Regions from separate parts of the Microcoleus sp. B3-D7 genome, predicted to be linked through region 2. Evidence: riboswitches for the same ligand, from Rfam matches in the RefSeq annotation. Region 2 holds a riboswitch; the other holds the start of a gene.
What was found. A riboswitch is a leader RNA that binds a small molecule or an ion and turns the genes downstream of it on or off. The one in region 2 is predicted to bind cobalamin.
Positions count from the first base shown of each region.

Region 1 (7,708 bases), on a different contig from region 2:
TCTCCGTCAATTCCGATTTCGCCAAATTCGTTAACCAGAACAGCAATGCGGCGACCGTGATTATTTTGCAATAAGTGGCGAATTAAAGTAGTTTTGCCGCTACCGAGAAAACCAGTGATGACAGTAACAGGGATTTTGTGCATTGATAATTTTGTGCTTATTTGGTGGTGGGATATCTTGTTCCGAGGCTCTGCCTGGGAATACCGATCTAGAGGCTGTTGCCTCGCTGGAATAAAGGAGCGCTTTTAACACGAGGCCGAGCCTCTGGCTATGCGATCCCAGGCCGAGAACGTAGGTAACAACTTAAGACGGAAACCTACAATAAAAGTCGCTTTTAGGCGAAATCTAGATCCCCCTAAATCCCCCTTAAGAAGGGGGACTTTGAGAATATTTCTTGTCCCCCCCTTATTAAGGGGGGTTAGGGGGAATCTAGATTTCGATAAAAACAAGAGAAACGGTCGGTTTGAAGTTAAGTTGTCACCAATGGACAGAGCATGGTAACGAGAAAGGCTCTAATTTGCCAGCGGTGGAATCTTTGCTAAAACGCCTTTTTTCAGAGCTTGAGGACGCTCAGACCAAGGCAACAAACCGTCCGGTTTAGCATAGTATTGACCCGCGCATTCGAGTACCGCCTCGATGCTTTCCGCCTCATTTGCTGGTAAATCGCCAAACAGATAAGTGTACTTTCCTACAGCAGCAAAAGACACCGCACAAGAGTGACTGCAAGCACTCATGCACTCAACTTCTTGAATCTCAAACTTATCAGAAAACTCCCAATCTTTAGCGAGTTGCGACAAATTTTCCATAAATTGTTGGCCGCCGCTTTTGCCTTCGCGCTTGCCGTTTTTCCAAACACTAGCGCAAGCAGTGCAAACAAACAGATTGTGCTTTGTGCGTACAGCCGCATTAATTCCATCCATCATCCGTACCTCGCAGATGCGTTCAAAAGTGAGTTAGATATCGGCGGGCATTCTGACTTTAGAAACAACAAGCGTTTCATTACAGTTGCGGGACAGCGCCGGACTTGCACCGAACTTTCCCCGTTTCCTCTAACGGCTGCTCCCCGCTAGAACCGATCGCGAAATCAAATCCTATCACACTTGCCGCCTTTTTTCAAAAAAGTTATGTTTGTAGGAGCGATCGTTTCGTTCTTAGTAAGGACTAAAGTCCTTATAAGATAACGGCTTCAGGACTAAAGTCCTTACTACAAAGCATAGTAATTACCTATGAACGCTTTTCCTGACTTTTTCCAACATGGCTATCAAATAAGTCGCGAAATCGGATACAACAGTTTGGGCGGCCGCGTCACCTATCTCGCCACAAAAATTAACACAAAAAAATCCGTTGTAATTAAGCAATTTCAATTTGCCCAGTTAGGTGCTAACTGGGCAGAATACGAAGCTTACGAACAAGAAATTAAAGTTTTGCAAAATCTGGATCGTCCTGGCATTCCACGCTATCTCGATTCTTTTCAAACTGACAGCGGTTTCTGCATGGTGCAGGAATACAAAAATGCCGAATCTGCTGTCGCCCGGACTTTTTCGCCGCCGGATATCAAGCAAATTGCGATCGCAACTTTAGAAATTCTAGCTTACCTGCAATCCCAAAAACCGCCCGTAATCCACCGCGACATCAAACCGGAAAACTTGTTAATCGATGACGAGTTAAATGTTTACCTAGTAGACTTCGGTTTTGCGCGCTTGGGAGGCGGAAACATCGCCGCCAGCAGCGTAGTCAAAGGCACAATGGGATTCATGCCACCAGAGCAAATGTTTAACCGGGAATTAACACAAGCATCCGACCTTTACGGCTTGGGTGCGACGCTAATTTGTTTGTTAACTGGTACGAAATCTGGGGATGTCGGCAACTTGATCGGTGATAATTATAGCATTCATTTTCGGCATTTAGTACCGCCGTTGCAGCAGGGTTGGATGAACTGGCTGGAAAGGATGGTAGCACCGAGATTGCAAGACCGATACAAGTCAGCCGCTAATGCTTTAGCCGTTCTGGAATCTCTCGATGTTAGCCGCTTGCCGAAAGTCAGAAGTAATCGCGAGCGCCTGGAGTTAACCGCTACAGAATTGGGAGAAACAATAACAGAAGTAATCGAAATTAGCAACCCAATTCCAGATACAATGCTTGCGGGCAGATGGGAAGTTGCCGCGCATCCGAACGACCCGCCACACACACCTTACGACCACCCTTGGATATCGTTTGAGCCGCAGAAATTTGAGAGCAATAATGTTGCTTGCAAAATCCTAGTTGATACCACACAATTGCTGGCAAGTCAAGCTTATGATCGCTATATAATCTTGCATACTAATTCCGAACCCGACAGTTATAAACTAGAAATCCAAGTCACAACAGCTACCCTCCCTATACCAGAACTAACTACTTTATTGTCTAAGGGCAACCTGATTTTTATGTGCTGCTTTGTCTTATTCGCCTTTCTCTTTAATATGGGCGACGCCTATGACATTGCTTTCGGTATTATTATGAGCTTAGTCTATGGATTTGCCGTTGCTGAAATCACACTCTTAGCAGAATCACAGGGTAATAAAAAAACTTGGGTAGGAGGATTATTGGGATCGCTAATAGGATTAATTTTATCTTTTTTTGTTAAGTCTGGTTTTATTGAAGTTCTTGGTAATTTTCCCAAATCGAACAATATAATTCTATCAATTGCTGCCTTGATATGGATGGTAATTGCGCCGATATTCTTTAGTTTATGTGGAGCTGCACTTGGAAGTATGATGAATAGGGCTTTGGCTATGACTCTGGCTATTATCGTGCAATTTTTATTATGTGCATTGCTTATTCTCGCGGCAATGATCGAGGGTGAAGGTTCCTGGGCAGCATTTTTTATTTTGCTAACCAATTTGTGTTGCATGATAGTTTATACGATTTTTCATAATCCGATTGACGAGCAGACTAGCCTCAGAAGCATTATTAACATACGTCGTAAAACAATAGCTTTTCTCGCTGCCGGATTTTGTAATAGCTTGGGAGTAGCATTTCGACTGTTTTTAAACGTTGTCGCTCAACGAGAATGGGTTGAACCAATGGAAATAGTAGCTGTAGGAGGAGCGACAATCGCCTCTTTAGCTGTCACGGCTATTCCATTACTTGAGATGATTGTTTTTAAACCGAATAGAATTATTGCTAATTATCGCAAATTACAAGCTAGTTTAATTAAACCTTAAATAATGGCTCGCTTGTTTTACTGATTTTTTGAGGACTGAAGTCCTTACTACAAACCTTTTTGGAACTGAAGTTGTGATTGCCAAGCTATGAATAATTTTCCTGACTTTTCCAACTACGGCTATCAAGTAACTCGCGAACTCGGACACAACCGCGCGGGCGGTAGAGTTACTTATCTCGCTACCGAAATTAATACCAAACGTTCCGTTGTTGTCAAACAATTTCAATTTGCCCAGACTGGCGCTAATTGGGCGGAATATCAAGCTTATGAAAAAGAAATTCAGATTTTGCGGGCACTCGATAACCCCAACATTCCCCGTTATTTAGATTCTTTCCAAACTGCATCGGGTTTCTGCATGGTACAGGAATACAAAAATGCTAATTCCCTGGCAACTTCGCCGCAGCAAACACCGCAAAAAACCAAGCAAATTGCTATCTCTGTGTTAGAAATACTCAAATACCTGCAAAATCGGGTGCCGCCAGTTATCCACCGAGATTTAAAGCCGGAAAATATCTTGGTGGACGATCGCCTCAATGTCAGCCTTGTCGATTTCGGATTTGCTAGAATCGGCGGGGGAGAAGTCGCTGCCAGCAGCGTTGTCAAAGGCACCTTGGGCTTTATGCCGCCAGAACAAATGTTCAACCGCCAGCTAACAGTCGCATCCGATTTATACAGTCTCGGCGCCACGCTAATTTGCTTGCTAATCGGCATCAATTCTACCGAAATTGGCAGCTTGATGGACGACACGGGGCGGATTAATTTTAAATATCGCTTACCGCAGCTAACTCCAGAATTTCTTGACTGGCTGCAAAAAATGGTGCAACCGAATTTGAAACACCGCTATGCTTCCGCAGATGCAGCCCTCAATGATTTAATTCCCCTGAAGGTAGTTCGCCAGCCTAAAACATCAAAACTTCCACTCATATCAATCGGAGTGTTGACAGCAAGTGCTGCTATTTTTATCCCGTTTATCCTGAAATCTCCTAAACCTCAACAAGTAGTTAAATCTCAATCCGAAGCCAGAAAACCGAATTTAAAACCTGTGACTCAAGTGATGTTAACTAGCGAGATAATATCCCCCAATATTATAGATTTTGTGTCTTTAAAAAAACAACAGAAAGTCTATTTTGCGGTCAGTGTCACTAACTTGTCAAAGGGAGAATATCAAGGTATTTGTAAGTTATTTAACCCTCAAGGAAAATTGGTGGCTCAGGGTCAATCTCGTTTAATGACAACTGCAGATAGACTAAAAACTTGGTGCGGGTACAACTTTAAAAATTATGAGCAACCTGGAAATTGGAAGTTTGAATTTTATTTAGACAATCAAAGAATGGCTCAAAATAGTTTAAAGGTATTACCTTAAAATAGTTGTATAGGGCGGGCAGTGAGTTTCTCTGCCGTCAAAAGTTGGCTGAATCGGATAGCTTGCATACCCCTCAATTGACGGCTCGCTTTCGCAGATGACCGAAATTGTTGTTAGTTGATTGCTAAGATATTTTTTGAAAGCAAATACTGCTCCTGTGTATACTGCGCCGTGCCTTGTGCCTTCCCATTCTTCACCTATAGGTATAGCAATCACGACACTTCCGCTTTCAACTTGTGCTGGTTCGCGCTTATTCTCCAAGACTTGAACTGGGTTCATTATTGATACTGGGTTCATTATTGATGATGACAGAATTTTGTACTTATAGTTATTTGTGGCTCTCATTTTGACACCCAACCCTTCCAGGGAATCACTAAATTTGTTATTTTTTGCATAGTAAGCTTGCTGCGCTTCATTGATCGAAGTAATATCTTGTTTCACTTGTGGCCATCGCGCACTGCTTGACATCACAATAGTGTTGAGTTTGAAATTGTAAAAAGATGCTAGTATGCCAGCAAAAAATCCGCTGTAAATTACAGTCCGTACCACCAGACTAAATAATGAAACGCTGTATGTTTCACTTGTTTTATGTATCTCTGTTGACATTTTTTTAAGCTGTCTGTCATAAAGTAAATTTGCCAAGCTTGTAGGGTGCGCCACAAGCACCCTACAGATGACCAATTAAGCTGTTTCGTGCTGTTTGCGCCATGCGGGGTGCCACAGCAATTCGGCAGTCGATCGCTTCTCGACCATTTCAGGAGTAATCATACAGTTAGCCACATCCTTGCGAGAAGGCAACTCGTACATCACATCGAGCATTAACTCCTCTAAAATGCTTCGGAGAGCTCTCGCGCCAGTTTTGCGACGATAGGCTTCCTGGGCGATCGCCCGCAGCGCTTCCGGCTGGAATTCCAACTCCACGCTGTCCATCTTCAATAGCTTTTGATACTGCTTCACCAGCGCATTCCGGGGCTCAGTCAATATCTGCATCAAAGCTGCTTCATCCAGTGGCGAAATCACCGTCACCACCGGAATCCGCCCGACAAACTCAGGAATCAAACCAAACTTGACTAAATCGTCCGGCTGTACCTGCTGCAAAATATCAGCCGCCCGCTTGTCTTTCGCCGGCAAAGTCGAGTTGCTGTCGCTTTCTGTTGGCTGAATAAAGCCCAAGGATTTTTTACCCAAACGCTGTTCAACTATTTTTTCCAAACCGACAAAAGCACCGCCACAAATAAATAGAATTTTGCTAGTGTCAACTTGAATAAAATCTTGGTAAGGATGTTTGCGACCGCCTTGCGGAGGCACGTTAACCACGGTTCCTTCCAACATTTTTAGCAGCGCTTGCTGAACTCCTTCTCCCGATACATCCCTCGTGATCGAAGTATTTTCGCTTTTGCGAGCAATCTTGTCAATTTCATCAATATAAATAATGCCCCGCTGCGCCGATTCGACATCAAAATCGGACATTTGCAACAGCCGCAGCAATATATTTTCTACATCGTCGCCGACATATCCAGCTTCTGTCAGCGTCGTCGCATCCGCTACCGCAAACGGCACTTCGAGCATTTGCGCCAAACTTTGGGCTAACAAGGTTTTGCCACAACCTGTGGGGCCCACTAGCAGGATGTTGGATTTTTGCAATTCTACATCGCTGTCAGGGGAAGACTTGTCGCTATCTTTAGCTTGGTCAACGCTCAAGCGCTTGTAGTGGTTATAAACTGCTACAGAAAGGACTTTTTTTGCTGAATGTTGGCCGATGACGTGGTTGTCTAAATGCTGCTTAATCTCTGTTGGTTTCGGAATTTGAGCTAAAACGATTTTCGATTTATTCGATCGACCCGGGCGCCGCGTTCCTTGTCCCTGAGACTCTCGCACCTCTGATTGGGGAATCTGTTGACCAATTGTTTTACTGGAGTCAAAGAACTCCTCCTCTAAAATTTCATTGCACAGTTCCACGCATTCATCGCAAATGTAGACGCCGGGCCCAGCTATTAACTTGCGGACGTACTCTTGCGACTTGCCGCAAAAGGAGCATCTGAGATGGGAGTCATATTTTGACATATTTGCCTCTTAATTTACGGTTGCGGTTGCTTGTTTCGACTGGGGAAGTTGCCGCGGGAGCGACCTTAGCTTTGCCCTAGAAGGGTTTCCCGATCGGACACCCAAGCCAGTCAAGCTTCGCGATCTCTATTTCTAAGTTAACACTTTTGAGGCTTTAGTCATTAGTCACGAGTCATTCGAGCAAATTTGAATTTTTCATTTTCACTTGAAAATAAAGTGGCGCGGGCTTACCATTTTTTGTATTCCAAAAATTTTCCCGACATAATTATTTTCACTCGATCGCCTTTTGGGTCTGCTTCTTTCTCGACATCCAAACTAAAGTCGATCGCGCTCATAATCCCGTCACCAAATTTTTCGTGAATCACTGCTTTGAGTGGCATCCCGTAAACTTGCATAATTTCATAGAAACGATAAATCAGGGGGTCAACCGGAACCGAGGGTTCCAAAGAACCTTTTAACGGAGGTTCACAGAGAACCGCAGCCGTCTCGCTATCTAATCCTAAAGCCGAGACAATTTTCTCGGCTTCATCTTGTGATGCGGTAGCTTGACGGTAAATAAGCGCGGCAATCCAAACTTCGTCGCGCCCTAAAACTTTTTCCAAATCTGCAAAACTAATTCCCTTAGCTTTTTTAGCCGCCAAAAGCTTTTCTGTAATTCCTGAAATTGCCATTAAATATTCTCCCCTTCACTTCTGTGTCAGATGTGAAATATGTCTCACATTTTGGTAATTTTGTCAATACTAAGTTGAGAAAAAAATCGAATTGATAGCTCGCAACTTCAGCAAAAGTTGGTCTCCTTAACCCCTGCAACTCATACAATTTGAGATTGGAGATTTGAGATGTTAGATTGGCAATGACTGATGACTACCAGGGTTGAGAGCTAGTCAACAGTTGCATTCTTTATTCCAACTGGTATCACAACCGATAAATCCTAAAATAAGTCATAACTGCCCTGTGGCAATGGTACAGTTGGCAGTATATGTAATAAAAGTTACACACGCAAAGGCCTTCGGCATTCGGCAAACGGCTGAATTTTGATCGTGCTAGCCTGAAGCTCAATCCTCGCTCACGCAGCCAAA
Region 1 covers NZ_JAUBUE010000019.1:71,038-78,745, reverse strand. The annotation lists gene cobW (cobalamin biosynthesis protein CobW) at 1-143, opposite strand, end outside; gene QUB25_RS15110 (DUF1636 domain-containing protein) at 513-923, opposite strand; cobalamin riboswitch at 946-1,092, opposite strand; gene QUB25_RS15105 (serine/threonine-protein kinase) at 1,227-3,203, shown strand; gene QUB25_RS15100 (serine/threonine-protein kinase) at 3,291-4,565, shown strand; gene QUB25_RS15095 (type IV pilin-like G/H family protein) at 4,557-5,171, opposite strand; gene clpX (ATP-dependent protease ATP-binding subunit ClpX) at 5,247-6,629, opposite strand; gene cynS (cyanase) at 6,857-7,300, opposite strand.
Region 1: another riboswitch for cobalamin. It lies ahead of QUB25_RS15110 (DUF1636 domain-containing protein); the one in region 2 lies ahead of QUB25_RS04825 (hypothetical protein).

Region 2 (7,708 bases):
GTCGGAATTTGTCGATCGCGGGATTCGCTACATTCGCCACCCGCAGAATATCGGCAAGAGTAATAATATGCGATCGGGCTTTGCGGCAGCAAGGGGTGAGTATTTTATCAAGTTTGACGATGACGATCGCCTGAGCGCGCAATTTCTAGAGCGGACATCTGCTATTTTAGATAAAGACCCCAGCATCGATTTTGTCAGTACAGATCACTGGGTGATTGACATTAACAATTATATTGACGAAAACCAGACGAAACTCAATTCGCAGCGGTGGGGCCGCACCGAGTTGTCGGCTGGAATTATTGAAGATTTGCTCTCCACAGTTTTTCTGAGACAGAGTTTGCAAATAGGGGCAACTTTGTTTCGCCGCCGCGCCCTGGAAGAAGTAGGATTTCTGCGGCCAAATTTGCAAAATTGCGAAGATAACGATTTGTTTGTGAGACTTGCGATTGCGGGCAAAAAGTGCTATTACTTGCCGGAGCTGTTGATGGAGTATCGAGTTCATGCAGGACAGCAAGGAGTCGATCGGGCAATTCCGTATTTAAGCGATAAATTGCGCTATTTGACCGGCTACGAGTTTGAGTCGGAGAAGTTGGAAACAGTCAGACTCAAAAGAATTGCCGAAACTCAATTAGCGCTAGGTTTGCGGCTGATTGAGGTGGGTGAAACTCAAAAAGGGCGCCTGATGGTGCGGGCAGGAAAGTCGGTTTCTGCGGCGAAAATGTGGGCGGGTTTGGGATTGTCGTTGCTGCCCGTCGAGTTGCGTCCAAAAGCCTTTGAGTTTGTGCGAAAGTTGATGAAACGGGAGTTGTGAAGGCGGAGGATTTCTACAGAATACGCGGCGGTTGAAACCGCGTCTATACACACAAAACTCGCAAGGCAAGGGTTGAAAAGTCGGGGATTAAAATCACGTTTATACAGACAAAACCCACCGAAACAGGTTTAAATTCTTGATTTTCTTGAGTCCCCCTCTGCTGGGACGAGAGGCAAGTGTAGATGAGGTTTTAACCGCCCAGTGTTCTGCTATGTCGGTTTACAAGCAGAAATTATCCGATTGATATAGCGGGTAGCCACGGAATATCTGTAACGCCTGGGTCGTAGCCAAGTTGTTTCAGTAGTGTGGTAATTTGCCCTCTATGGTGAGTTTGATGATTGAACATATGTGTCACCAGAACCCAAGTCGGTAGCACGCGGCATTTACCATCTACATTGCTTGTGTACTCAAACGGTTGACTCAACCAGTCAGAATTAAGGTGTCTAGACCATTCTATAATTTGCCGATCCGTTGTCTCCCGTTCTGCTCTCAAAACCTCAAATTCAGCATACAGTTCTTGACCGATAACGGTACCAGAAAATGGGTTAAGAGTGAAACGACCCATCCATGCTTTGTCACCATACAGTAAGTGATTCAAAGTGCCATGAATCGACTTAAAAAAGGCACCCATATCCTGTTTGCGCTGTTCATCAGGAATTGCCGAGCAGACCGAATATAGATTTTGATTCATCCAGCAATTGTACTCAGCCATTAGCTGGTAGTAGCTACCGTCGTACATACTCAAAACATAATCACATAGTTTGAACAACTTACATTATACAAATAGGTCTTTCACAATACTCCTGACTCTAATTGGTCTAGATAAATAAACTCAGGAGCTTTAACTCCGGCTTCTTCTCTAATTTTAACCAGTCTAGGCGACTCAAAAAACGCCCTAGCATCTGCGATTGATGTCCACGCGGAGAAATGAACAATTTTGTTCGGATCGTTGTGATACTTCAAGACCTGATAGGATCGCTCGCCAGCTTCTTTTCGGATGCTTTCAGCACGATCGAATACCTGTTTCCAAGCTTCATAATTTTCTACTTCATGAATAATTAATACATATTGCATAGCAGTCAGATTCTCTGAGCCTCTCAAAACTTCAAACGACTAATTTTATTAGACTAACTCACTTTGTCTCAAAAGCCGACCACAGGAGAGGAGTAGATTATACCGTAGCGGCAGTTGAAAATCCTCCCAACACCGAACAGAGCGATCGGCTTTCCACTAAAGTAGTAAAGAGTGCCTGATGTAAATAAGTTTTTCCTAAATATCGTGTCTATATTTTCTGAAATTCCGACTGTGTGGTTGCAAATTTCCCTCGTGGGAGTCTGGTTGGGTTTGATTTTACTGGTAGCTGAAGGGTTAAATCGCTTTACTTCTGTCGATCCTGAAGTATCGCGGAAGGTTGTTCACATCGGTACTGGAAATGTGATTTTGCTGGCGTGGTGGCTGGAAATACCCGGTTGGGTGGGGATTTCGGCGGGAATTTTAGCAGGTGCGATCGCCCTAATTTCTTACCAAGTTCCGATTTTGCCCAGTCTTAACAGTATCAACCGGAAGAGTTGGGGGACTTTTTTCTATGCTGTTAGTATCAGCGTTCTCGTAGCTTGGTTTTGGCCGCTACAGCATCAGGAGTACGCTGCTTTGGGCATTTTAGTCATGGCTTGGGGCGACGGATTGGCTGCTGTCATCGGCCAGAAATACGGCAAACATATTTATCGAGTTTGGGGAATCCAGAAGAGTTGGGAAGGTTCTGCAACTATGTATTTGGTGAGTTTTGCTGTTAGCAGTTTGATTTTGCTGGCGGTTCAAGGCAATATTTGGCAAACTTGGGCTGTGTCTGCTGTTGTAGCTTTGGCTGCTGCTACTTTGGAGTCGGTTTCCAAGTTGGGAATTGACAATCTGACTGTGCCCATCGGCAGCGGGGCGATCGCCTTTTTCCTAAATCAATTTTTGATAATTGGTAATGTGTAATCTGAACTTCCTCCCACGGGGGGCGTTGCTGGATACAGGTATGAATTCAAGATTTCGCAATTGCTATAAACGAAGTCGGGTGAGTTTTGTAACTTCCGATCACAGGTGATTCATCCCGTCAATCAGCAACGCCAATTATCAATTGTCTAAGTCTCGTTAAAGCAGCCGACGTGCTTGTAAAATTTGTTGTTGCCATTGCTCGAAAGCGGGGATTTTTGAGCGATCGTCTGTTGGAAACATCGCCCTGATTTGCTCCATAAGCTCGATCGCCAGCGGTACGCCAAGCTGCAATTGTTCCAACACATCCCGCTGAGCAAAAACGGTTTCCGGTGTTCCTTCTAAAATCAGTTTTCCCCGATCCATTACAAACACCCAATCAGCCCAGCGGTAGATGAAATCGAGGTCATGACTTGCTAAAAGAATGGTGGTTCCAGCGCTGTGAATTTGTTGAAGTAAACCGATCAGTTGTCGGGTGTGACGCGGGTCGAGATAGGCGGTAGGTTCATCTAACAGCAGCAGTTTGGGCTTGAGAACCATGATATCGGCGATGGAAACCCGCTTTTTCTGGCCCAAACTGAGATTGTGAATTGGTTCGCGGGCGAGTTCGCTTAGATCGAATTGCTCGATCGCCTGCTGCACCTGTTGAGCAATTTCGGATTCTCTTAAGCCTAAATTGTACAATCCATAGGAAATATCTTCTTCTACCGTCGAAGCTACTAATTGATGTTCGGGATTTTGAAAGACGAGTCCGATTTGTTGGCGCAGTTGCATCAAAGATTTGCGATCGTAGCGAAAGGGTTCACCTTGCCAGCTAATAATTCCCTGTTGCGGTTGATATAAGCCATTTGCTAACAGAAAAAAGGTAGTTTTGCCACAGCCATTTTGACCGATTAGCCCGCACCGTTTCCCGGCGGGGACTTTGAGATTTAAACCCTGAATTGCCACTCGCGAACCGCAGGGATAGGAGTAGGAAGTGCCAGCGAATTCGAGAATCCATTCAGACATATTCGTTATTTTTTATTTTTTATAGCCTTGTTCCCAGGCTCTGCCTGGGAAGAAATACCCGGAGGCTATGCCTCCAATTACCGATTCCCGATGAATGATTACCAATTACCGATTACCGATTTCCATTGTATAGCAATCGTTGCAGGAGTCGTAAACTTTTTACCCCACCCCAACCCTCCCCTTATCAAGGGGAGGGAGTAAGAAATTCACAAATGATTTAGGATTGCTATATTTGTGTCAGCCTCGATCTTATTTTGACAACTGCCAAAGTTGCATTTCATAACAAAGATGTTGCTCAAAAAGTTTGCCCGCTTCCAATCCTTCAACCACCAGCTTTTTGAACCAGCGGCGAAATATCCAGCGCAGGAATTTGTGGACGGGCGGAACTGTTATCGCAATTAAATCTGCAACATAGATCATCGTATTCAGTCCATACCTGCGGAAAGTATCGACATACAAATCGATAGTCGGCAAAATATGGGCGGAAATATCCTCACTTTTTACTAAAGTGAATCCAGCCTGCTTTAATGCTGCATGAAGTTCCGTAACAACATGACAATTAGAGAACATTCCCTCTTTATAATTAGCATCAGATCGCAGCATATCGGCCAGCAGCACGTAGCCACCCTGATTGAGGATTTTGGCGGCACCGTTAGCAATATCAACAGCCGACATATACTGGCTACTTTCGCTAAAGAGAATAAGATCGTAGAAATGGGTTGCTTTGAAGTCTTCAAACCTCGTGAGGTGGAAGATTGCCCGATCGCCAGTACACTTAAGAAAGCGCTGCTGTTGAAACGGATCGGGTGCGAGCCCTTCCACTGCAAAACCTCGATCGAGCAAATAAGCCGCATTTCCGCCAATCCCGCAGCCCACATCCAGTATCGTATGAGTGCCTTTGGGGATCGCATCCAACAGTTTTACAGTATAAGCTTGCTGAGCCAGGCGCAATCGTGCGATCGTTAGTTCGTCAGCGGGCACAGGTAGGGTTTCCCAATAGCCGTAGTGAAGGTAGGGCGAATCTGTCAGGCCCAAATAGTAATTAAGCGCTGCATTTTGGTAGCGAGTTACTTTGGAAATTTCGATGGATTTTGGCTGCGACATTCGGAAAATTTAGTAAGTTTTAGGATTTCGGGCAGAGTTGAAATTCTTCCCAGCGCCTGCATACTTGTTCATAGCACTCAACAGGAGAAATTGCCAATTTTTGCAACAAATTGATATCAATCTGACCGTTGGCGATCGACAAAAATATAATGACTTCCTTGGGTTCGTAGCCAGCAATGATTTGGAGCAAATTTGAAACAGTGTTTTCCTCTATTTCTAGTTGTTGCAAATAAACGGTTGCCTCCAAGTCGGAAATAAATTGCAGATCGTACTTGATAGTATCTACGCTCCAATTCACCGAGCCGTTAATGGGAGTATTGATTTTGCAAGCAACCAAGCCTCGTCCTCGATGCAAAAAGCCATTCCAAGCAGTATGTCCGATCGACAAAATATTCTGATGAATAAACAAGTTTTGCCAGTAGCCAAAACTACCCTGCCAAACACTATCTTCGATTCGCATTTGTTTTCATTTCCATTAAAATAAAATACGCTTCAGAACCCAGATCAAATTACATCAGCGTTCATCTGTGTTTATCTGCTGATATCTGCGGTTAAAAAAACCCAATCCAATAATAAAAAAAATAATAAACTCACCATCATCCATACCTCGCAGATGAAAAACAACAGGTAAACAAATCGGCGGGCATCCTGACTCAGAGCTCCAACGATCTCATTACAGTTGCGGGACAGCGCCGGATTCGCACCGAACTTTCCCCCTTGCGTCTGATGGCTGTTCTCCATCAGAGCCGATCAATATACGGGGATATTACCACTATTTGCGATATTTGACAAAAAAGCGTCCGCCTATTCACCAAACTCAATATTTTCATACAAATCGGCCAGCAAAATTTCCACAGCAACAGATGTTAAACTCAGCCGATCGCCCATACAGCTATATTCCGAAAAAATCCACTTATTCGCATCTGTTTTAGAATATTGCTCCACCCGTAGTCGATATTGGTCGATTAATAAATATTCCTGAAAGCTAGGAATACTCCGATAGGCAGCAAACTTTTCATCGCGGTCATAAGCTTTAGTACCTTTAGATAGCACCTCAGCAATGAACACAGGATTAGTAATTGTATCCGTCCGTCCAGATTGCAGCTCGATCGGTTTCGCAACCACCATCACATCCGGGTAAGTATAATTATTAAGCTGGGGAATCCACAGCCGCTGATCCGAACTGAAAGTCCGATATGGTTTCCCTTTTAACGCCAGTTTCAGCGCAACAACTAAATTAGTGGTAATTTCATTGTGATCCGGTGTGCCGCCAGCCATCAGAACAATCTCCCCATTGATAAATTCATGCCGCTCCTGAGAATTGATTTCTAATTCTAGATATTCCTCAGCGGTGTAGGTTTTGGTTTCAACGGGCGCGATCATACACAACGCTCTCCTTTAATCTACTCATTTCATTTTATCTTAAAAATTTGGCTAATTTAACAGAAAAATAGATTTTAATCATGCTAAGAAACAGGCAAGATGCCTGTTCCACAAAGAGGGAATTTTATTGTGGGGTGGGCATTCTGCCCGCCCCTGAAAGGCTGATTGAGAATGTGCAAGATGTGAGCCCAATCGCACTTAACAAAATTACCGCAGCGGGACAAAGTTATAGCCAGTGCTTCCTCCTTGCTTAACTTGTACTAAAATCGGCTTCCCCGCGCGATCGCCCGTCGGCAAAAACTTCACATCCTCGCTCGATCCTGCTGTCGAAAAATTCGCATTTCTGAGTGCTTGTTGCAATCCTTCCCGCGTATTGCTTTGCCGCAAGCCAGCGATCACAGCTTGAGTCGCGTCAAAACTCGTTGCTGTTCGCCAATTCACAATGCCTCCCCAACGCTGGCGGGCATTTTCTGGGAAACGGCTACCGGGATTAGTGTCAGGATGCCAGGGAACGGGCAAAACAAGCCCGTCAACGTCTTTTTGTCCGTCTTTTAAAGTTTGAAAGGTGTAGAGCGTAGTGCTGCCGTAGAGTGGCAATTTGCCTCGATTGATGCGAGCCAGAGAAATCGCACGGTCAATGCGATCGACGTGGGGTGCTACCATCAATCCTTGTGCACCTTTGCTGACAGCATCGGCGATCGCACTTTCGGGATTAAAAGAGGGTACTGAAAAGTCGCAAACAGTAGGAACTAATTTGCCTCCAGCAGCAGTAAGAGATGCCACAAATTCATCTTTAAATGATATGTTATCCGGTGCTTGGGAGTCATAACAAACGGCAATATTAGTTTTGCGTTCTGTTTTGACTGCATATTCTGCTAGGGGAGCAGCCATGACGCTAATATTGGGAACAGTCCGAAAGATGTAACTGCCAAATCCTGAGAGATTATTGGCAAAGCTAGTCGGTGTCACCATTACCAGTTTTTCTTGCTGATAGAGCGGAGCAGCTTCGAGAGATGCGTTGCTAGCATTGTGTCCAATTACGGCTAGTATACTCGGATCTTTTGTCAATGTCTTTGCAACATCTCTGACCACTTCTGGACTATTGTCATCGTTGACAATTTCTACTTGCAGTTTTGCGCCGTTGATGCCACCGCTAGTATTGACTTCATCCTGAGCTTGGGCTACACCTCGAAGGATTTCTTGCGCGACATTGGGGTTGCTACCAATGGGGACGCTGACAGCGAGTTTTAAGTAAGAACCATTGCTGGTTGTGGCATTATTCAAATAAATAATGGCATTATTCAAATAAATAATGGTTTCGGGATCGTTGCGATTTTGTTGCAGCGAATCCTGAAATTTTTTGACGGCTGCTTGGTAATCTCTATTGACAAAAGCTTCAACGCCGGCTTTTTTTTGGGCTGTTGT
Region 2 covers NZ_JAUBUE010000004.1:60,086-67,793, reverse strand. The annotation lists gene QUB25_RS04855 (glycosyltransferase) at 1-811, shown strand, start outside; gene QUB25_RS04850 (DinB family protein) at 1,044-1,550, opposite strand; gene QUB25_RS04845 (antibiotic biosynthesis monooxygenase) at 1,604-1,885, opposite strand; gene QUB25_RS04840 (diacylglycerol/polyprenol kinase family protein) at 2,090-2,791, shown strand; gene QUB25_RS04835 (ABC transporter ATP-binding protein) at 2,948-3,796, opposite strand; gene QUB25_RS04830 (methyltransferase domain-containing protein) at 4,046-4,900, opposite strand; gene QUB25_RS04825 (hypothetical protein) at 4,920-5,360, opposite strand; cobalamin riboswitch at 5,522-5,666, opposite strand; gene QUB25_RS04820 (Uma2 family endonuclease) at 5,705-6,283, opposite strand; gene QUB25_RS04815 (ABC transporter substrate-binding protein) at 6,491-7,708, opposite strand, start outside.